3 regions of the Rhizobium sp. S96 genome follow, and region 2 is predicted to be linked to each of the others. Evidence: predicted binding sites of a transcription regulator. Region 2 holds the regulator's gene; each other region holds the start of a gene.
What was found. The regulator LexA, encoded in region 2, represses DNA repair genes until DNA is damaged. The targets are predictions, from matches to a motif close to TGTTCNNNNTGTGTTCNG.

Region 1: recA (recombinase RecA) is a predicted target of LexA. The motif match lies at 2,927-2,944, and genes of this name have one in related genera.
Region 3: uvrA (excinuclease ABC subunit UvrA) is a predicted target of LexA. The motif match lies at 3,630-3,647, and genes of this name have one in related genera.

Annotation. Positions count from the first base shown of each region.
Region 1 is NZ_JAUDRY010000011.1:13,788-21,094, reverse strand. It holds gene cckA (cell cycle histidine kinase CckA) at 1-399, shown strand, start outside; gene QTL94_RS14650 (pseudouridine-5'-phosphate glycosidase) at 931-1,857, opposite strand; gene QTL94_RS14645 (carbohydrate kinase family protein) at 1,886-2,830, opposite strand; gene recA (recombinase RecA) at 3,071-4,150, shown strand; gene alaS (alanine--tRNA ligase) at 4,303-6,963, shown strand; gene QTL94_RS14630 (hypothetical protein) at 7,204-7,307, opposite strand, start outside.
Region 2 is NZ_JAUDRY010000015.1:127,117-134,423, reverse strand. It holds gene eno (phosphopyruvate hydratase) at 110-1,384, opposite strand; gene kdsA (3-deoxy-8-phosphooctulonate synthase) at 1,526-2,368, opposite strand; gene QTL94_RS18215 (VOC family protein) at 2,365-3,249, opposite strand; gene lexA (transcriptional repressor LexA) at 3,452-4,174, shown strand; gene QTL94_RS18205 (ComEC/Rec2 family competence protein) at 4,155-6,596, opposite strand; gene gltA (citrate synthase) at 6,891-7,307, shown strand, end outside.
Region 3 is NZ_JAUDRY010000011.1:41,371-48,677, reverse strand. It holds gene QTL94_RS14755 (DUF72 domain-containing protein) at 1-112, opposite strand, end outside; partial or broken gene QTL94_RS14750 (GNAT family N-acetyltransferase) at 134-591, opposite strand; gene uvrA (excinuclease ABC subunit UvrA) at 588-3,509, opposite strand; gene QTL94_RS14740 (single-stranded DNA-binding protein) at 3,760-4,302, shown strand; gene QTL94_RS14735 (MarC family protein) at 4,364-5,005, opposite strand; gene gyrA (DNA gyrase subunit A) at 5,231-7,307, shown strand, end outside.

The DNA.
Region 1 (7,307 bases), on a different contig from region 2:
GCTGCAGCGGAACAGCCGGAGGATCTCACGGGATCGGCCGTCATTCTGCTGGTCGAGGATGAGGAAGCGGTTCGTCGCGGCGGCAAGCGCATGCTGGAGACCCGCGGCTATACCGTTCACGAGGCTGGCTCTGGTGTCGAGGCGCTCGACATCATGGAGGAACTGGACGGCAAGGTCGATATCGTGGTGTCGGACGTGGTGATGCCTGAGATGGACGGCCCGTCGCTGTTGCGCGAACTGCGCAAGAAATACCCGGATCTGAAGTTCATCTTCGTCTCAGGCTATGCCGAGGACGCCTTCGCCCGCAACCTGCCGCCGGATTCGAAGTTCGGTTTCCTGCCGAAGCCGTTCTCGCTGAAGCAGCTTGCTGTCGTCGTCAAGGAGACGCTCGACAGCTGATGGATCTCTAGAGTTTTAGCCATTTCCGGAACCGGGCGTCAGCGATTGTCTGTTATGAAAATCGCAACCTGGGGGTGATTATGCGCTGGAAACTCTTTGCCGTTCTTATGGCTGCTTGGTATATCTGGACGGTTTTCGCTGATTTCGGTGGAGTGCCGCGATCACAATTCCGGATGGTCGGTGATGCGTGTCTCGGTCTCTTTGCCACGATAGGCGTTCTTCTATACGCCTTCGAGCTGCAATTGTTCAGTGGGCAATTCTGGTCGTGGTTTTCACGGTTATACTTGGCATGGGTTTGTGTGTGGCTGGCGTTCTATGTCGTGCGCGTGACCGTCTTCTTCCACGCAAATATGGACGCTCCCTCCGTGGGGAGGGCGATCTTGCTGACATCTTGCTTGGTCGCGCTCTTAGCCAGAGTCTACTCCCTGCAGTGGGTGGCTCTTACGCGCCATGCGAGGGGAGAAAAGCTTGGGTGACAGTTCGCGCTTCACCCGACTTTGGGAGGCGCCGAAACGCCTCCCGACACTCATATCAGCCGCCAAGAGCGACTGCGATTTCGGCCGCGAGGCGAGCGTTGTTCTCGACCAGCGCGATATTGGTCTTCAGGCTCTGACCGTCGGTGAGATCGAAGATCGTGCTGAGAAGGTATGGTGTGACTGATTTGCCGCTGACTTCGTCACGTTCGGCACTGTCGAGCGCGCGCTGGATATAGATTTCCATTTCTTCGCGCGGGATCTCGTCGGCTTCCGGGACCGGATTGGCGATCAGCATGCCGCCGTCGATGCCGAGCTGCTCGCGAACCGTCTGGAAGTTGGCGATGGCAGCGGGGCTGTTCAGGGTGAGGGGGCTCGGCAGGCCGGAGGAGCGCGACCAGAAGGCGGGAAATTCGTCGCTTTCATAGGTCACGACAGGAACGCCTGCCGTTTCAAGCACCTCGAGGGTCTTCGGGATATCGAGGATCGCCTTTGCGCCGGCGCAAACGACGATGACGCCGGTGCGGCCTAGTTCCTCGAGGTCCGCGGAAATGTCGAAGCTTTCCTCTGCACCGCGATGCACGCCGCCGATGCCGCCGGTTGCGAAAACCTTGATGCCGGCACGCGCGGCCGCAATCATTGTCGCTGCAACCGTTGTTGCACCATGACGGCGCTCGGCGATGGCGAAGGCGAGGTCGGCGCGGGACACCTTGAGCACATCCTTTGCCTGTGCGAGCTGTTCGAGCTCTTCGGCTTCAAGACCGATATGAAGGGTGCCGTGGATGACCGCGATCGTCGCCGGGACGGCGCCCTGTTCGCGGATGATCGCTTCGACGCTACGCGCCATCTCGATATTGCCCGGATAAGGCATTCCGTGCGTGATGATCGTGGATTCGAGTGCCACGATCGGTGCGCCACGCTGCTTGGCGCTTGCGACTTCCTGGGAATAGGAGATTGGCAGCAGGGGGGAGATCGGTTTCGTCATCGTCTTTTCCATTTCATCGGTAGGGGCTTCAATGCAGAATTCTTGCCTGCGGAACAAGGGCAAGTGTTTCCTGCAGCCTTTCGGGGGATAGGTTTTCGTTCACTGCATGCGGTGATCTTACGGTCATGGCTGCTGCCGCGGCACCTTCTCTCACGGCGTCGGCGAGCGGCAGGCCGCGCATCAGGGCGGATATGACGCCGGCTGCCAGCGAATCTCCTGCACCTGTCACGTCGGCCACATCTTCGACGTTTGCTGGCTGCAGCGCGACGACGCGTCCGCCCGCGAATGCGATAAGGTCGCGTTGGCCGCGTGTAACGACGCCACCCTTGAGACCTATGTCGCCAAGCAGTGACGGCCAGTGAGAAGGGTCATTCGGCCGTTCGCCGGTCAGCGCGATTGCCTCCGCTTCGTTGAGGAAGAGATAGTCTATACCGCTCATGCAAGGCTTCAGCTTCACCGCCTTCGCAGGCGAGATGGCGATCGCGGCGACCGGCTTTCCGAGCGAATTGGCGCGGGAGACGATGGCCGACAGCGTTTCTTCCGGAAGGTTGGCGTCAAAGAGGATGAAGTCGGTTCCCGCAAACGCGTCGCGCACGGCGCGAATAGAAAGCCGCCGGGGCACGAACATGCGGTAGAGATCCATGTCGGCGAGGGCGATAACGAGATTGCCGTCGCGTTCCATAATGGCGGTGTAGCTCGGAGTCTTGCGGTCCAGGAAGACGAAGGGGCGGTCGTTGATGCCGGCGAAATCGGCGGCTTCTCCCACCATCTCGCCTGTCGGATCGCCGCCACGCGGGGAAATCATCGTAACGTCGAACCCCAGCCGCGCGAGATTGCGGGCCGCATTGAAGCCGCCGCCGCCGGGCTCCTCGAACCACGAACCGGGATTGCTTGCGCCTGGCGCCGTATCGCCGGAGATGCGTCCGCGCCGGTCGATATGAGCGCCACCGAGGATGAGAATCTTATTGCGCATTTTTCTGTCCAGCATGAGCAAAAGAGACGAATCGTCCGGCCGGCATCAGAGGGCCAGCGATCGTTGCCGGACCGATAAGCCTTTGCTTTCCATCGATAAAACAAACATAGAACACAGGGCGTTTTACCTTTTTCTTTCAAATATTTGAGCTGCGCTTGCGCGATGAGAACAAATAGAGTACATAATCGACATCGGCGGCGACATTGCTTGAGCGGCTTCAATAACCTAAAGGTGGATCGAATGTCACAGAATTCATTGCGGCTCGTAGAGGACAAATCGGTGGACAAAAGCAAGGCACTTGAAGCGGCACTCTCACAGATCGAGCGGTCGTTCGGCAAGGGCTCAATCATGAAGCTGGGCTCGAACGAGAGCGTGGTCGAGATCGAGACGGTATCGACCGGCTCTCTCGGCCTCGATATCGCGCTCGGCATTGGCGGTCTGCCGAAGGGCCGCATTATCGAAATTTATGGGCCGGAAAGCTCGGGTAAGACGACGCTGGCGCTGCAGACCATTGCGGAAGCGCAGAAGAAGGGCGGCATCTGCGCCTTCGTCGACGCCGAGCACGCGCTCGATCCGGTTTACGCTCGCAAGCTTGGGGTCGATCTGCACAACCTGCTGATCTCCCAACCGGATACTGGCGAGCAGGCACTCGAAATCACCGATACGCTGGTGCGCTCCGGCGCGGTCGACGTGCTGGTAGTGGATTCTGTTGCGGCTCTGACGCCGCGCGCCGAAATCGAAGGCGAAATGGGCGACAGCCTGCCGGGCCTCCAGGCTCGACTGATGAGCCAGGCGCTGCGCAAGCTGACCGCGTCGATCTCGAAGTCGAAGACCATGGTGATCTTCATCAACCAGATCCGCATGAAGATCGGCGTCATGTTCGGTTCGCCGGAAACGACGACCGGCGGCAACGCGCTGAAGTTCTACGCTTCCGTGCGCCTCGACATTCGCCGTATCGGCCAGGTCAAGGAGCGCGAAGAGGTGATCGGCAACCAGACGCGCGTCAAGGTCGTCAAGAACAAGATGGCGCCTCCCTTCAAGCAGGTCGAATTCGACATCATGTATGGCGAAGGTGTCTCCAAGACCGGCGAGTTGGTCGATCTGGGCGTCAAGGCCGGCATCGTGGAGAAGTCGGGCGCGTGGTTCTCCTACAGCAGCCAGCGCCTCGGCCAGGGTCGCGAGAACGCCAAGATCTTCCTGCGTGACAATCCCGAAGTGATGCGTGAAATCGAGACGTCGATCCGTCAGAATGCCGGCCTGATCGCCGATCAGCTTCAAAATGGCGGCCCCGACGCCAATGACAGCGATGATGACTCGTAAGTCTTCCGCAGCTTAATCGTTTAAAACCGGCCGCATTCCTTGATCAGAATGCGGCCGGTTTTGTTTGTCTGCTGGACAGTGGTTAACGCGAGCGATAAAAGCCACTGAATTTAAGATTTGACCTGCTTCCAGGCAGCATTGAAGGGCATAGCATGAGCGGCGTGAATGATATCCGGTCGACCTTCCTCGACTACTTCAAGAAGAACGGCCACGAAATCGTTCCATCGAGCCCGTTGGTGCCGCGTAACGACCCGACGCTGATGTTCACCAACGCCGGCATGGTGCAGTTCAAGAACGTTTTCACTGGTCTTGAGCAGCGCCCTTACAAGACTGCATCGACAGCGCAGAAGTGCGTGCGTGCCGGTGGCAAGCATAACGACCTCGACAATGTCGGCTATACCGCGCGCCACCACACTTTCTTCGAAATGCTCGGAAACTTCTCCTTCGGCGATTACTTCAAGGAACAGGCGATCGAACATGCCTGGACCCTGATCACCAAGGAGTTCGGGCTCGACGCCAAGCGCCTGCTCGTCACCGTCTACCACACCGACGATGAGGCCTTTAATCTCTGGAAGAAGATTGCCGGTCTTTCCGACAACAAGATCATCCGCATTCCGACCAGCGATAACTTCTGGGCGATGGGCGATACCGGCCCTTGCGGTCCGTGCTCGGAAATCTTCTACGACCATGGCGATCACATCTGGGGCGGTCCTCCCGGCTCGCCGGAAGAGGACGGCGACCGCTTCATCGAGATCTGGAACCTCGTCTTCATGCAGTACGAGCAGCTGACGAAGGAAGAGCGCGTCGACCTGCCGCGCCCGTCGATCGACACCGGCATGGGCCTCGAGCGCGTGGCGGCCGTTCTGCAGGGCAAGCACGACAACTATGATATCGACCTGTTCCGCGCTCTGATTGCCGCTTCGGAAGAAGCGACTGGCGTGAAGGCCGAGGGTGAGCAGCGCGCAAGCCATCGCGTCATCGCCGATCACTTGCGCTCGTCGGCCTTCCTGATCGCCGACGGCGTTCTGCCGTCAGCCGAAGGCCGTGGCTACGTGCTGCGCCGTATCATGCGCCGCGCCATGCGCCATGCCGAACTGCTCGGCGCCCGCGAGCCGCTGATGTGGAAGCTTTTGCCGGCGTTGATCCAGCAGATGGGCCGCGCCTATCCGGAGCTGGTGCGCGCCGAAGCACTCATCACCGAAACGCTGAAGCTTGAGGAAACCAAGTTCCGCACGACGTTGAAGCGCGGCCTGTCGCTGCTCTCCGACGCCACGACGACGCTCGGCAAGGGCGACATGCTCGACGGCGAGACCGCGTTCAAGCTCTATGACACATACGGCTTCCCGCTCGACCTGACGCAGGACGCGCTGCGTGCCCGCGAAATCAACGTCGATCTCGCCGGCTTCACCGACGCCATGGAGCGCCAGAAGGCCGAAGCCCGTTCGCACTGGGCCGGCTCCGGCGACAAGGCCACGGAAACTATCTGGTTTGAGCTACGCGACAAGCACGGGGCCACCGAATTCCTCGGCTATGACACCGAGACGGCCGAAGGCGTGGTGCAGGCGATCGTCAAGGACGGCGTTGCCGTTGGCGAAGCCGCCAAGGGCGACAAGGTGCAGATCGTCGTCAACCAGACGCCGTTCTATGGAGAGTCCGGCGGCCAGATGGGCGACGCTGGCGTCATTTCGTCCGATAATGCGAAGATCGAGATCACCGATACGCAGAAACGCGGCGAAGGCCTGTTCGTTCACACGGGCACTGTCGTTGAAGGCACGCTGAAGGCTGGTGATGCCGTTGCGCTGACCGTCGATCACGCGCGCCGTTCGCATATCCGCGCCAACCATTCGGCGACCCACCTGCTGCATGAGGCGCTGCGCGAGGTACTCGGCACCCACGTTGCCCAGAAGGGCTCGCTGGTTACGCCGGATCGCCTGCGCTTCGACGTTTCGCATCCAAAGCCGATGACGGCGGAAGAGCTGAAGGTGGTCGAGGACATGGCGAACGAGATCATTCTGCAGAATTCGCCGGTCACGACCCGCCTGATGAGCGTCGACGACGCCCGCGCCGAGGGCGCGATGGCGCTGTTCGGCGAAAAATACGGTGATGAGGTTCGCGTGGTGTCCATGGGCCAGGGGCTGCATGGGGCGAAAACAGGCAAGCCTTACTCGATCGAACTCTGCGGCGGCACGCACGTGTCGGCCACCGGCGACATCGGTCTCGTGCGCATTCTCGGCGACAGCGCCGTGAGCTCCGGCGTTCGCCGTCTCGAAGCGGTGACCGGTGAAGCGGCGCGTGCCTATCTCGCCGAACAGGACGAGCGCGTGAAGTCGCTTGCGGCTTCGCTCAAGGTGCAGCCGGGCGAGGTTCTGTCGCGCGTCGAGGCGCTGATGGACGAGCGCCGCAAGCTCGAGAAGGAACTGGCTGATGCCAAGCGGAAGCTTGCGATGGGCGGCGGGCAGGGTGGCTCAGCGGATGCCGTTCGTGATGTCGCCGGTGTGAAGTTCCTTGGCAAGGCGATCTCGGGTGTCGATCCGAAGGATCTCAAGGGCCTCGCTGATGATGGCAAGGCAAGCCTCGGCTCCGGCATCGTGGCTTTGATCGGCGTTGGCGAAGATGGCAAGGCGAGCGCTGTGGTGGCCGTCACGCCTGATCTGACCGGCCGGTTCAGCGCCGTGGATCTCGTGCGCGTTGCTTCGGCTGCCCTTGGTGGCAAGGGTGGCGGCGGGCGTCCCGACATGGCGCAGGCTGGCGGCCCGGATGGCTCGAAGGCCGACGACGCGATCGAAGCCGTGGCACTTGCCTTGGCGAGCTAAGCTGCTGTCGAAGAAGCGTTTTGAGGGGCGGGGGCTGGTCTCCCGCCACTGAATTAAAGGTGGATGTGCTAGAATTTTGGGGCGCGAAGCCTCGGCGACTTTGACCCATCGAGGACTTGGTCGCCAGCAGCCGGAACGCTGTAGCGCTGCAAGTGGGCTAGCTTCTATGGTTCCCCAGCTGGGGATTATAGAGAAGCCAGGCGGCTCACGTGCCGCCTGGGATAAAAATCGAAACAGGCGCTATTCCACCGTAAACGTTCCGGCCCCCTTGGAGTATTTCTTGCCTCCAAGCGAATTGATCGTTGCGCATTTTTCCTTGTCGAACTTCTCGCAAATCTTGTTGC
Region 2 (7,307 bases):
CGAACGAGACTACCGGCCAGAGATTAACCGTCCGTTGACTATGAACGCAGCGCAACAAAAAACCCGCGCCGAGTGAGGCGCGGGTTCCAAATGCTTGAAATCAGATGGCTTAGCCGCGAAGGATCGAACGGCCGGCGTACTGTGCCTGCGGGCCAAGGCCTTCTTCGATGCGGATCAGCTGGTTGTACTTGGCGAGACGATCCGAGCGCGACAGCGAGCCGGTCTTGATCTGACCGCAGTTCGTCGCGACAGCGAGATCGGCGATCGTCGAATCTTCGGTTTCGCCCGAACGGTGCGACATGACGGCGGTGTAGGCTGCTTTGTGCGCGGTGTTGACGGCGTCGAGCGTTTCCGTCAGCGAGCCGATCTGGTTGACCTTGACGAGGATCGAGTTGGCGACGCCCATCTTGATGCCGTCGCGCAGGCGAGCCGAATTGGTGACGAAGAGATCGTCGCCGACCAGCTGAACCTTCTTGCCGGCCAGATCCGTCAGAGCCTTCCAGCCATCCCAGTCGTCTTCAGCCATGCCGTCCTCGATCGAGATGATCGGGTACTGGGCAGCGAGCTGCGCGAGGTATTCAGCCATGGCGCCCGGCTCCAGCGTGCGGCCTTCGCCTTCGAGAACGTACTTGCCGTCCTTGAAGAATTCGGTCGAGGCGCAGTCGAGGCCGAGATGGATGTCTTCGCCAGGCTTGTAGCCGGCTTTCTCGATCGACTTCATGATGAAGTCGAGGGCTTCAGGTGCGCTCTTCAGGCCCGGTGCGAAACCGCCTTCGTCGCCGACGTTGGTGTTGTGGCCCTGGGCGGCCAGTTCCTTGCGCAGCGTGTGGAAGACTTCCGAGCCCATGCGAACGGCTTCGCGGATGGAATCAGCGCCAACCGGCAGGATCATGAATTCCTGGAAGTCGATCGGGTTGTCGGCATGCGCGCCGCCGTTGATGATGTTCATCATCGGAACCGGCAGCAGGTGAGCGGAAGCGCCACCAACGTAGCGATAGAGCGGCAGGCCAGCAGCTTCTGCGGCAGCCTTGGCAACAGCGAGCGAAACGCCGAGGATGGCGTTGGCGCCGAGGCGCGACTTGTTCGGCGTGCCGTCCAGCTCGATCATGATGTTGTCGATCTGGATCTGGTTTTCAGCGTCGATGCCGCCGATGGCGTCGAAGATTTCCGTGTTGGCGGCTTCGACGGCCTTTTCAACACCCTTGCCGAGGTAACGCTTGCCACCATCGCGAAGTTCGACGGCCTCATGCGCGCCGGTCGACGCGCCCGACGGAACCGCCGCGCGGCCCATGCTGCCATCTTCCAGATAGACATCGACTTCGACCGTGGGATTACCACGGCTGTCGAGAATCTCGCGGGCGATAATGTCGGTAATTGCGGTCATCGGCTTTTCCTGCTTGAGAGTGGATAAATCGTTTGAAATCCGTCTTAATCGAAGATGCGCAAATTACAATGGCGCTTTGCGCATGCTTCGCAGCGATGTTCGTGCGTGGCCTATTACACGAACATGTCAGTCTTTTGAACGTCAGCCTTTCGCGATCGCGTCGAAGGCCAGGAGCTTTTCGAGAAGCCTCGGCATATCCTTGAGATAGACCATGTTCGGACCGTCCGACGGCGCGTTGTCAGGATCTTCGTGCGTCTCGACGAACACACCGGCGACACCGACGGCAACGGCCGCGCGCGCCAGCGTCTCGACAAACTCGCGCTGGCCACCGCTGGAACCACCCTGCCCGCCGGGTTGCTGGACCGAATGCGTGGCATCGAAAACCACAGGGGCGCCCATCGCCGCCATGATCGGCAGCGAGCGCATGTCGGAGACCAGCGTGTTGTAACCGAAAGACGCGCCACGCTCGCACAGCAGGATGTTCGGATTGCCGCTCGAATTCAACTTGTTGAGGACGTTCTTCATGTCCCAGGGTGCGAGGAACTGCCCCTTCTTCACATTGATCGTGCGACCCGTCTTGGCGGCGGCGACCAGAAGATCGGTCTGGCGGCTGAGGAAGGCCGGAATCTGCAAGATATCGACGACGGTGGCGACTTCGGCGCACTGTTCTTCGGTGTGAATGTCGGTCAGGACAGGGAAGCCATATTCCTTCTTGAGATCGGAAAAGACCTCAAGCGCCGTTTCCAGGCCGATGCCGCGCTGGGCGGACAGCGACGTGCGGTTCGCCTTGTCGAAAGACGACTTGTAGACGAGACCGATGCCGAGCTTGTCGCAGAGTTCCTTCAGCACGCCGGCAATCATGAACGCATGATCACGGCTCTCCATCTGGCAGGGGCCGGCGATCAGCGAGAGCTTGCCGGCGTTCGAAAACACCACCTGGCTGGTACCCTGGCCGACGGCTACTTCGGAATTTGTCTGGCTCATCGTTTCTCCTCGAAGGCGAAGAGCGCGCCCTGCCCGGACGCAGCCTTCACCAGAATTCGATTGTTCTTACGCGTGTAAGTGATCCCGTTAGCAGCCAAATGTGCTTCTGTCACGGCGAGATCAGCAACCTTGTAGACAATGCCGACCCCACGCAGACCGCGATCCGCGCTGGGCGCGACGAGATCGAAATAGGCATTCAACCCATCCGCCGACAAAATGCTGATGCGCACGTTCGGAGTGGCAAGGCTGATACCAAACGCCTCCTCCCGCACCGACGCCACGCCGGAGGCAAAACGCAGGAATGTGGCGAACGCCTTCGGATCCGGTGCCGCCAGCACGATCTCGGCGATACCGGTCACGCCGTTGACATGTGTCTCAAGCGCCTTGCGGTCCGTTGGCAGAGGATTGATCCGCTGGCAGGTGAACAGAAAGAAATCAGGGGCGCGAAGATCGGCGGCAAAGGCAAGCCGAAAGGCTGCGGTCGTCTCGGAACCATCCGGCATCTTCATCGGCCGAGCAAACTGCAGCATTTCGCCGCCGCTTATCCTGTCGGCGTGGAAGCGGGCGTGATCTCGATCGGCATCGGCGGTGCCGAAGACCACTGCCGAGAGACCGTCATCGCCGCAGCGGAAGCGAAAAGCACGATCGCGCGCAGTGAAGACGTTGCCCTTTTTGACCGACGTTTCATACGCATCGGCGCTCGCGATGCCGAGCGGCTCGAGGTATGTTTTGTCGGCGAAGAAGATGCAGGCGTTTTCGGTTCCGAACGGGTGGCGCGCATCCGCCGCGACGGTGAACCCAAGCTTGCCGAGACGCTCCCTGGCAAGGTCGATATTGGCGACGGGCAGCACCACGTGGTCCAGCGGATGAGCTTCACTCATGGCAGATCCTCTCCCGAAATCGCGAATGATGTGCGCTGCTAAGCGAGACAATGCAAGAGGCTACCGCCTCATAGATCGAATGAAGTGTAAAAACCGGACAATTCAGAGCCAAGTTTTACGAAAATTTAGCCACTTGCGGAACACATATGGAACATATAGTGTCTGTTCTGGCTTTGTTTCACAACCCTGGGGTCCGACTTCGATGCTCACGCGCAAGCAACAGGAACTTCTCCTCTTCATTCACGAGCGAATGAAGGAGTCAGGCGTGCCCCCGTCTTTTGATGAAATGAAGGATGCGCTCGACCTTGCGTCCAAATCCGGCATTCACCGGCTCATTACGGCGCTCGAGGAGCGCGGCTTCATTCGCCGGCTGCCGAACAGGGCACGCGCGCTCGAGGTGATCAAGCTTCCGGAGGCCTACAATCCGAGCCTTCAACGACGCGGCTTCTCGCCGAGCGTCATCGAAGGGAGCCTTGGCAAGCCTCAGCTGGTCACGCCTCCGGCACCGGCCAAGCCGGCACCAAGTACCGACAACGGCAATTCCGTTTCCGTGCCTGTCATGGGCCGGATCGCGGCGGGTGTGCCGATTTCGGCAATCCAGAATAACACGCATGACATCGTCGTCCCCGCCGACATGCTCGGCTCAGGCGAACACTATGCGCTGGAGGTCAAGGGCGACTCGATGATCGAAGCCGGAATTTTTGACGGCGATACGGTCATCATCCGCAATGGCAATACGGCCAATCCGGGCGATATCGTCGTGGCACTGGTCGACGACGAAGAAGCGACGCTGAAAAGGTTCCGCCGCAAGGGCGCATCGATTGCGCTCGAAGCTGCCAATCCCGCCTACGAGACGCGCATCTTCGGACCCGATCGCGTGAAGGTCCAGGGAAAGCTCGTGGGGCTTATTCGCCGTTATCACTAACGGCGACGTCAAAGGTGCCGCTGCGCCAGTCATAGGCGCGATGTATGCGCCATGGGCGTGATAGGCCATCATACGTCGTTGTCAGGACGGGCGCGCCCTGCTGATCGATGCGTATTTCGACCGCGCCACTTCTACGCAAAGTTTGGCCGGTAATAAGCATTGCGCCCGACCGACATTCGCGCAGACGAATGCGGGCCGGGGTAATGACGATATCGGCGGCGTCGCAAGCCGGCCCGAGATAGGCCAAATCCTCGATGACGTTGACGATATAGCCGTTGTCGAGGGTGGCGATACACCAGGCGCCTTTAACGCAGACGAAACTGTTTGCCGAGCCGTTCGCTGCGGCGTTGCGCATCGTGCGGAGCGCGGATCGCCGTTCGTCAAACGACAGAGCGTATGACCGGTCGTTGCGCTCCTTCGTCTTCTTGGGAAGTGTGGCCTTGATGAACGCCGGAGGCTGATGCTCTTCGGCGGCGAGGGCTCGCTGCCACTGGCCGAATATGAAGTCGGGCGGGCGCTCCCGGTTGGAGGCCATGCGGGTTCCGCGCAGAATTGCCACCAGGGATCCGTCTTCCGCAACAACGACATCAGGTGCGGGCAATGAAGGCAGCAACGCCACCGTGAATGTCGCGATACCGACGATGGCGGCGCCCAGATAGCGCAAACGCGTTCGCAGCAAAGTCAGGACCAGAAATCCGAGAACCGCTACCGGGAAATACCAGGACGGCAGGCGCCCGATATCGACATTGCCACCCCAGGACGACACGAGCTTGGCGATCCCGATGACGACATCGAGCCCGAGGCCGGCGATCTTCCACGGCAGCACATCGAGACCGAAGGGCGTCAGCAACATCGCAAGCATGCCCATGGGCATGACAACGAAGGATATGACTGGCATCGCCATGAGATTTGCCGGCAAGCCGTATGAGCTCAGCCGATGGAAATGCTCAATCGAAAACAACGCCGTCGAAAAACCGCCGATCATGGAGGTGAGCACGATGCCGCCGAAGAAGCGTGCGACGGCGACCACCGGCATGACCCATGGCAGCTTGAGAAAGGCGTTGTCGGTCGGCCTTCGCCCGGTCCAGATGGAATAGCCGGCGACCAGCGCCAGCGTCGCCGCAAAGGACATCTGGAAGCTGGGACCCAGGACCTCCGACGGCGACAGCATCACGATCACCAGCGCTGACAAGGCGACGTTGCGAAGGCTTATCGACGGTCGATCGAACAGGACCGCAACCAGCATGATCATCATCATGATGTATGCCCGCTCAGCCGACACGGCAAAGCCGGAAATCATGTAGTAGGCGGTCAACGCCACGAGAGCGCCGGCGGCGGCGATCTTCTTCGTCGGGTAGGCTTGGGCCACCGATGGCAGGAGACTGAGCGCCATTCGAAAACCAACAAAGAAGATGCCGGCGGAGAGGGCCATGTTGAGCCCTGAAATCGCGACAATATGAGCGAGTCCAGATTGTCTTAGGGCGGCCGTCGTCTCGCGGGAGATCGCACGTCTCTCGTCGGTGACAAGCGAGGCTGCAAAGGCGCCGGTGTCACCGGGGAGAATGGATCGAATGCGGTCTCCGATCGTGCTTCTGAGGCCGTATAGATATTCGATCCCCTCCGCCAGAAATTGCCGCTTATCGCCGGTCTCGGGTGCCACGGTCGCTGTTGGTGCGCCATAGAAGAAACCGTTCGCGCCGACGCCGTCGAAATAGGCTCCGAACGAAAAGTCATCCAGGCCCGGCAGGGCTGGGCCTGACGGCGGGGTCAGGCGAGCACGTCCGGTCACCCACTGCCCGATTTCAAACGGCGTGGAGGCGCCGCGCGCCACGAGCGAAACACGTTCTGGAGGTCGGCCAAGTGTCGGTTCGCGGGTACCAGCAACAGCAACGATATAGCGCCACCGACCTTCTCCGTCCCCTTCCCTGCGCTCGACGCGGCCGGTGACCGTGGTCGTCACTGGCGTATCGAGCATTACTGTCCCTGCCTGCCATGTCTCGACCTGGCTCGACAGCATGCCGCACACGACAAGCAGGACCGCAAGCGCCGCCTTGCGCGCGATCGGCCGCGCAGGCCCTAGTGCCAAGGCAATCACCGCGAAGACTGCCAGCCAGGCACAAAGCCGCAAGAGCGGAGGATCGGCGTCGAACTGAAACCAGGCAATCGCGCCGCTGCCGAAAAGAACCGGCGACATCAGGAAGTACCAGCCATGTTCGGCTTCCTGCGACATCGCAACGCGAACATGCGGCCAGTATCCGGAGGCTCGACCTGCAACCCGCGACCGCCAGGGTCTCAGGGATTGGGTAAGCTGGAGCTGCGTCGATTTGGCACGAAGGTCGGCTGCCCCCTTGATCGGCAGGCGCGCAGATGTATCTGCGCTCTGAGCAGTCGGCATTGCCTCGATCGTTTTCAACTCCGACATGCAATTGCGCCTCGAAATAAGCCGCCATTGCAACCAGAATGCAAGCTCTTGAGCGCGAGCGCAACAATAATCGATTTAAAATAAGAGGCTGATCAATGATCGGAAAAGACAAGGATTATCATTGGCTTCTGCTATGCGTGACGGGCATCGCTGTAGTGCTTAAAAGTTGATACTGCGATGCACAAAATGGCGTCAAGAGAACTTGGCATTAACCCCGCGATCATATAGCTATCGCAGACGACGCTTAACCCTATGGCGCTTTTATGGCGCCACCCGCCAGTTTGGAGGATCAGAATGACGGATCAAAGCGCAACACTGAAAATCGGTGACAAGTCGGTCAACCTTGCCGTTAAAAGCGGCACGATCGGCCCTGACGTCATCGATATCGGCGCCCTCTACAAAAACACCGCTTCCTTCACGTACGATCCTGGTTTTACCTCGACCGCATCCTGTGAATCGAAAATCACCTACATCGATGGCGACGAGGGCGTGCTGCTCCATCGCGGCTATCCGATCGAGCAATTGGCCGAGCACGGTGACTTCCTCGAAGTCTGCTACCTGCTGCTCTACGGCGAACTGCCGACCGCCGCGCAGAAGAAGGACTTCGACTATCGCGTCACGCATCACACGATGGTGCACGAGCAGATGTCGCGCTTCTTCACCGGCTTCCGCCGTGACGCGCATCCGATGGCTGTCATGTGCGGCTGTGTC
Region 3 (7,307 bases), on a different contig from region 2:
TGGCATAATGCAGCTCGTCCTTCTGCTTGAGGTCGGAGGGAAAGAAGTGGTTGCGCCACGGCTCGAACGTCCAGCCGCCGATGCCGACGCGAATAGTGCCGGATTTTGTCATTCCTTCCTCCTCTGATCACATCTAGTCGCTGACTTGCTTTGCCATGTCGACGATAACCCATCCTGGCCTGTGTGGATTTTCGCGGCGACCCGTTTCCTGGAAGCCGAACGCTCGATAGAGCGCAATATTCCGTTCCATTCGTGCATTCGTATAGAGACGAACTTCTGGCAGCCCCCATTCCCTCGTCGTGTCTTCCACCCATCGCAATAGTGCAAGGCCGTGACCTCCGCCTTGGAATTCCGGAGAGACGGCAATGCTGAAGAGCATAGCATGGTCGGCGTGCCGCTCGACAACGGCCAGACCGGCAAGTTCGTCGTGCACCTCCCGCAACCACACTTCACCGCGAGCAATGCGCGGTGCGTAGTCTTCAGTCACGGGGATCGGTGGCCGCCCGAGGAGGCGCGTATACTGAGCATAGGCTTCGGCGGTCAGCACATTGACCGCTGGAGATCATCGAGCGACGCCGCTCTCACCATCACTCCGCTGCCTGCACTTTCTTCACCGGCCGCCGTTCCAGCAATTCCTTGAGGAACTGACCGGTATAGGAACGCTTCTCCTTGACGATCACCTCGGGTGTTCCAGATGCAACGATCTCGCCACCGCCATCGCCACCTTCGGGTCCGAAATCGAGGACCCAGTCGGCTGTTTTGATGACTTCGAGATTGTGCTCGATGACCACGACGGAATTGCCCTGATTGACGAGCTCATGCAGCATCTCGAGCAGCTTGGCGACGTCGTGGAAGTGCAGGCCCGTCGTCGGCTCGTCGAGGATGTAAAGCGTGCGTCCGGTCGAGCGCTTCGACAGCTCCTTGGCTAGCTTGACGCGCTGGGCCTCACCGCCCGAAAGCGTGTTCGCCTGCTGGCCGACCTTGATATAGCCGAGGCCCACGTCCTTCAGCGCCTGCAGCTTGTCGCGCACGGCAGGGACGGCGGCGAAGAAGTCGACGCCTTCCTCGACCGTCATGTCGAGCACGTCCGCGATCGACTTCTGCTTGAAGGTGACGTCGAGCGTTTCGCGGTTATAGCGCTTGCCGTGGCAGACGTCGCAAGTGACGTAGACGTCGGGCAGGAAGTGCATTTCGATCTTGATGACACCGTCGCCTTGGCACGCCTCGCAGCGGCCACCCTTAACGTTGAAGGAGAAGCGGCCGGGCTGGTAGCCGCGCGCCTTGGCTTCCGGCAGGCCGGCGAACCAGTCGCGGATCGGCGTGAAGGCGCCGGTATAGGTTGCCGGGTTGGAACGCGGCGTGCGGCCGATCGGCGACTGGTCGATGTCGATGACCTTGTCGATGTGCTCGAAGCCGTCGATACGATCGTGATCCGCCGGGATTTCGCGCGCGCCCATGACACGGCGGGCGGCGGACTTGTAAAGCGTCTCAATCAGGAAGGTGGACTTGCCGCCGCCGGATACACCCGTAACCGCCGTGAAGACGCCGAGCGGAATCGATGCCGTGACGTTCTTCAGGTTGTTGCCGCGGGCACCGACGACCTTGATTTCCTTGCCCTTCTTCACCTTGCGGCGCTCGTCGGGAACGGGAACGCCAAGCTCGCCCGACAGGTATTTACCGGTCAGTGACTTCGGGTTCGCCATGATATCCTGCGGCGTGCCGTGGGCGATGACCTCGCCGCCATGAATGCCGGCCGCCGGCCCGATGTCGACCACGTCGTCGGCCGTCAGGATGGCGTCTTCGTCATGCTCGACGACGATAACCGTGTTGCCGATGTCGCGCAGGTGCTTCAGCGTCTCCAGCAGGCGGGCATTGTCGCGCTGGTGCAGGCCGATTGACGGCTCGTCGAGCACGTAGAGAACGCCGGTCAGGCCGGAGCCGATCTGCGAGGCGAGGCGGATACGCTGGCTTTCGCCGCCCGACAGCGTGCCTGAGTTACGCGATAGGCTCAGATATTCGAGGCCGACGTCGTTGAGGAAGCGCAGGCGGTCCCTGATTTCCTTCAGGATGCGGACGGCGATCTCGTTCTGCTTGGCGTTGAAACTGCCAGGCAGTGTTTCGAACCAGTCGCGAGCCACGCGGATCGACATGTCGGTGACTTGGCCGATGTGCAGCTTGTTGACCTTCACGGCCAGCGCTTCAGGCTTCAGACGGAAGCCGTTGCAGGACGGGCAGGGCGCGGCCGACATGTAGCGCTCGATTTCCTCGCGAGCCCAGGCGCTGTCGGTTTCCTTCCAGCGGCGCTCGAGATTGGTGATGATACCTTCGAAGTTCTTGTGCGTGGTGTAGGAGCGCGCACCGTCGGCATAATGGAACTCGATCTTCTCGTCCGTTCCGTTGAGGATGACGTCCTGCGCGGTTGCCGAGAGGTCGTTCCAGCGAGCGGCGAGCTTGAAACCGAAATGCTTGCCGAGCGCTTCCAGCGTCTGGTTGTAATAGGGCGAAGACGACTTGGCCCATGGGGCGATGGCGCCATCGCGCAGCGTGCGCTCGGGTTCCGGCACGATGAGGTTGGCGTCGATCTTCTGCTGCGCGCCGAGACCGTCGCAGGTCGGGCAGGCGCCGGCCGGATTGTTGAAGGAGAACAGGCGCGGCTCGATTTCCGAAATCGTGAAGCCGGAGACGGGGCAGGCGAATTTTTCGGAAAACAGCACGCGCTCATGCGTTTCGTTGAGCGACTTGTTGGCCGAGCCGCCGGCGGCGGTTTCCTCCGGTGGCAGCGGCTTGTCGGCGAATTCGGCGATCGCGAGGCCGTCGGCGAGCTTCAGCGAGGTCTCCAGGCTGTCGGCGAGGCGCGCCGAGACATCGGCGCGAACGACGACGCGGTCGACGACGATATCAATGTCGTGCTTGTACTTCTTGTCGAGCGCGGGCGCATCGGCGATCTCGTAGAACTGGCCGTCGATCTTGACGCGCTGGAAGCCCTTCTTCATGAGCTCCGCGAGTTCCTTCTTGTACTCGCCCTTGCGGCCGCGCACGAGCGGCGCGAGGATGAAGAGGCGTGTGCCTTCCTCGAAGGCGAGGATGCGATCGACCATCTGGCTGACGGTCTGGCTCTCGATCGGCAGGCCGGTGGCCGGCGAATAGGGGACGCCGACGCGGGCGAAGAGCAGGCGCATGTAGTCGTAGATTTCGGTGACGGTACCGACCGTCGAGCGCGGGTTGCGCGAGGTCGTCTTCTGCTCGATCGAGATCGCCGGCGAGAGGCCGTCGATCTGGTCGACATCTGGCTTCTGCATCATTTCGAGGAACTGGCGGGCATAGGCCGACAGGCTCTCGACGTAGCGGCGCTGGCCCTCGGCATAGATGGTGTCGAAGGCGAGCGAGGATTTGCCCGATCCCGACAGCCCCGTCATGACGATAAGCTTGTTGCGCGGCAGATCGAGGTCGATGCCCTTCAGATTGTGCTCGCGCGCGCCACGGATTGAAATCGTCTTCAGTTCGCTCATCGTCTTCTGCTTCTGTGCTGGAACAAGCCCCTTATTTAGTGATGCCGGCTGGCGAGTCGAGGCTGAATGTCCATCTGGTGCAAGGTTTTCGATTCGGTTGACAGGATCATAGGGATAAAATAGAACAAATAAAGAACAAAATTCCTTGTGGATGAACCGGCAATGGACGCCCATAGGCGGCGCGCTATAGTTTAAGGTACATCGATTATTTCAAGCGCCGCCGGGCAGGGCGGCAGGTAGGGTGAAAAGTATGGCTGGTAGCGTAAACAAGGTAATTCTGATCGGAAACGTGGGCGCCGACCCCGAAATCCGGCGCACGCAGGATGGCCGGCCGATCGCCAACCTTCGTATCGCGACGTCCGAGACGTGGCGCGACCGCAACTCCGGCGAACGCCGCGAGAAGACGGAATGGCACAATGTCGTCGTCTTCAACGAAGGCCTCTGCAAGGTCGTCGAGCAGTATGTGAAGAAGGGCGCCAAGCTCTATATCGAAGGCGCGCTGCAGACCCGCAAGTGGCAGGACCAGCAGGGCCAGGACCGCTATTCCACGGAAGTGGTGCTGCAGGGCTTCGGCTCGACGCTGACCATGCTCGATGGGCGCGGCGAAGGCGGTGGTGCGAGCTCCGGATTCGGCGGCGGTGGTCGCAGCAACAACAGCAATGACTACGGCGGTGGCAGTGGTGGTGGCTATGGTGACGACTACGGCGCACCGTCGCAGTCGTCCGGCCGTGGTGGCGCGTCCTCCGGCGGCGGCAACTTCTCGCGCGATCTCGACGACGATATCCCGTTCTGATCGGACGTTCGCATCAAGCTTTGAAACGGCGCGCCTTGGGTGCGCCGTTTTCGTTTTGAGGTCAGACCGGCGGGGCGAGGTTCATCGCCGACTTGACGCCGTCGACGACAAACTGGGTCGCCAGAGCCGCCAGGATGACGCCGAGCAGGCGGGTTAGGATCGCCCGGCCGGTAACGCCGAGGAAGCGGTCGAGCCTGTCTGCGATCAGAAGCGCCAGGAACAGGAGCATCAGGCTGGCGGCGATGACCATGATCAGCTGCGCCCGCTCGAACGACGTCTGCATCGAGCCTGCTATCAGGATGGTCGCCGAGATGGCGCCAGGGCCTGAAATCAGCGGTATGGCCAGCGGAAACACCGAGATGTTGTGGATGTGGTCAATGGTGATGGCCGCCGTGCTGGTCTTTTCCTTTCGGTCCTGACGCTTTTCGAAGACCATTTCGAAGGCAATCCAGAAGAGCAGCAGCCCACCGGCGATGCGGAACGCGCCGATCGAAATGCCGAGGACACCAAGCACGCTGGAGCCGAACAGGGCAAAGACCGCCAGGATGATGAAGGCGATGACCGAACCGCGGATCGCGACCTGCTTGCGCTGGCTCCGGCTCATGCCTGTCGTCAGGCCCAGAAAGATCGGCGCAAGCCCCGGCGGATCGATGGTCACCAGCAGTGTGGTGAAGGCGTTGATCAATTGGTCCGCGCTTGCCATCGTGTCTCCCTGAGCCCATATAACGCCACGGTTCCGAGCGATTGTGATGCGGAGAAATGGATTTGGCAAACAGCTCCGCTCGCATGACGTGAAGACGGCCGCAAAACCCTTGTTTTGCCCTCATAAGACCGCAAAAGACTGTTCAAAACCCTTGGCAAAATTGGCGTACTAACAGCCTTTCCGCTATAAATCTTCAAGTGATTCTAGAAGAGATCGTGATCCGTTTTGACTGAGCAAACACCCCCCGGCGGCGGGAAGCTCCCGCCAGGCATCGAGCCCATCTCCATTATGGAGGAAATGCAGCGGTCGTATCTCGATTACGCGATGAGCGTTATCGTCAGCCGCGCTTTGCCTGATGTGCGCGACGGCCTCAAGCCTGTGCATCGGCGCATCCTCTACGGCATGTCGGAACTCGGCATCGACTGGAACAAGAAATACGTCAAATGCGCCCGCGTCACCGGGGACGTGATGGGTAAATACCATCCGCACGGCAACTCGGCGATTTACGATGCTCTTGCCCGTATGGCGCAGGACTGGTCTCTTCGCCTGCCGTTGATCGATGGCCAGGGCAACTTCGGCTCCGTCGACGGCGATCCGCCGGCGGCTGAACGCTACACCGAATGCCGCCTTGAAAAGGCCGCGCATTCGCTGCTTGACGATCTCGACAAGGAAACGGTCGATTTCCGCGACAACTACGACGGCACGTTATCCGAGCCCGTGGTCGTTCCCGCGAAATTCCCGAACCTCCTGGTCAACGGGGCAGGCGGTATCGCCGTCGGCATGGCGACGAACATTCCGCCGCACAATCTCGTCGAAGTCATCAACGGTTGCGTGGCGCTGATCGACAATCCGGCAATTGAACTGCCGGAGATCATGGAAATCATCCCGGGGCCCGACTTCCCGACGGGCGCCAAGATCCTCGGTCGTTCGGGCATTCGCTCGGCCTACGAAACCGGCCGCGGCTCCGTCATCATGCGTGGCGTCGCGACCATCGAGCCGATGCGCGGCGATCGCGAGCAGATCATCATCACCGAGATTCCGTATCAGGTGAACAAGTCCACGATGATCGAAAAGATGGCCGAGTTGGTGCGCGACAAGCGTATCGAGGGCATCTCCGACCTGCGCGACGAATCCGACCGCCAGGGCTACCGCGTCGTCGTCGAGCTGAAGCGCGACGCCAACGCCGATGTCATCCTGAACCAGCTTTACCGTTACACGCCGCTGCAGACCTCCTTCGGCTGCAACATGGTGGCACTGAACGGCGGCAAGCCGGAACAGCTGACGCTGCTCGACATGCTGCGCGCTTTCGTCTCGTTCCGCGAGGAAGTGGTTAGCCGGAGAACGAAATTCCTTCTCCGCAAGGCTCGCGAGCGCGCTCACGTCTTGGTTGGTCTGGCCATTGCTGTCGCCAATATCGATGAAGTCATCCGGGTTATCCGGCAGGCTCCGGATCCGCAGTCGGCCCGCGAAGAGCTGATGACGCGCCGCTGGCCGGCGCATGACGTCGAAAGCCTGATCCGCCTGATCGACGATCCGCGCCACCGCATCAACGAGGACATGACGTACAACCTCTCGGAAGAGCAGGCGCGCGCCATCCTCGAGCTGCGTCTTGCCCGTCTGACGGCTCTTGGCCGCGACGAAATCGGCGACGAACTCAACAAGATCGGCGAAGAGATCAAGGATTACCTCGAAATCTTGTCGTCGCGTATCCGCATCCAGACCATCGTCAAGGAAGAACTTGCCGCGGTTCGCGACGAGTTCGGCACGCCGCGCCGCACCGAGATCATGGATGGTGGCCTGGAGATGGACGATGAGGATCTCATCGCCCGCGAGGATATGGTCGTCACCGTCTCGCATCTTGGCTACATCAAGCGCGTGCCGCTCAGCACCTATCGTGCGCAGCGGCGCGGCGGCAAGGGCCGCTCCGGCATGGCGACACGCGACGAGGATTTTGTTAGCCAGCTATTCGTGCTGAACACGCATACGCCGGTTCTGTTCTTCTCCTCACGCGGTATCGTCTACAAGGAAAAGGTCTATCGCCTGCCGATCGGAACGCCGACGTCGCGTGGCAAGGCGCTGATCAACATGCTGCCGCTTGAACCAGGCGAGCGCATCACCACCGTTCTGCCGTTGCCCGAGGATGAAGACAGCTGGGATAGCCTGGACGTCATGTTCTCGACGACGCGTGGCACGGTGCGCCGTAACAAGCTGTCCGACTTCGTCCAGGTCAACCGCAACGGCAAGATCGCGATGAAGCTCGAGGAAGAGGGCGACGAGATCCTGTCCGTTGAGACCTGCACCG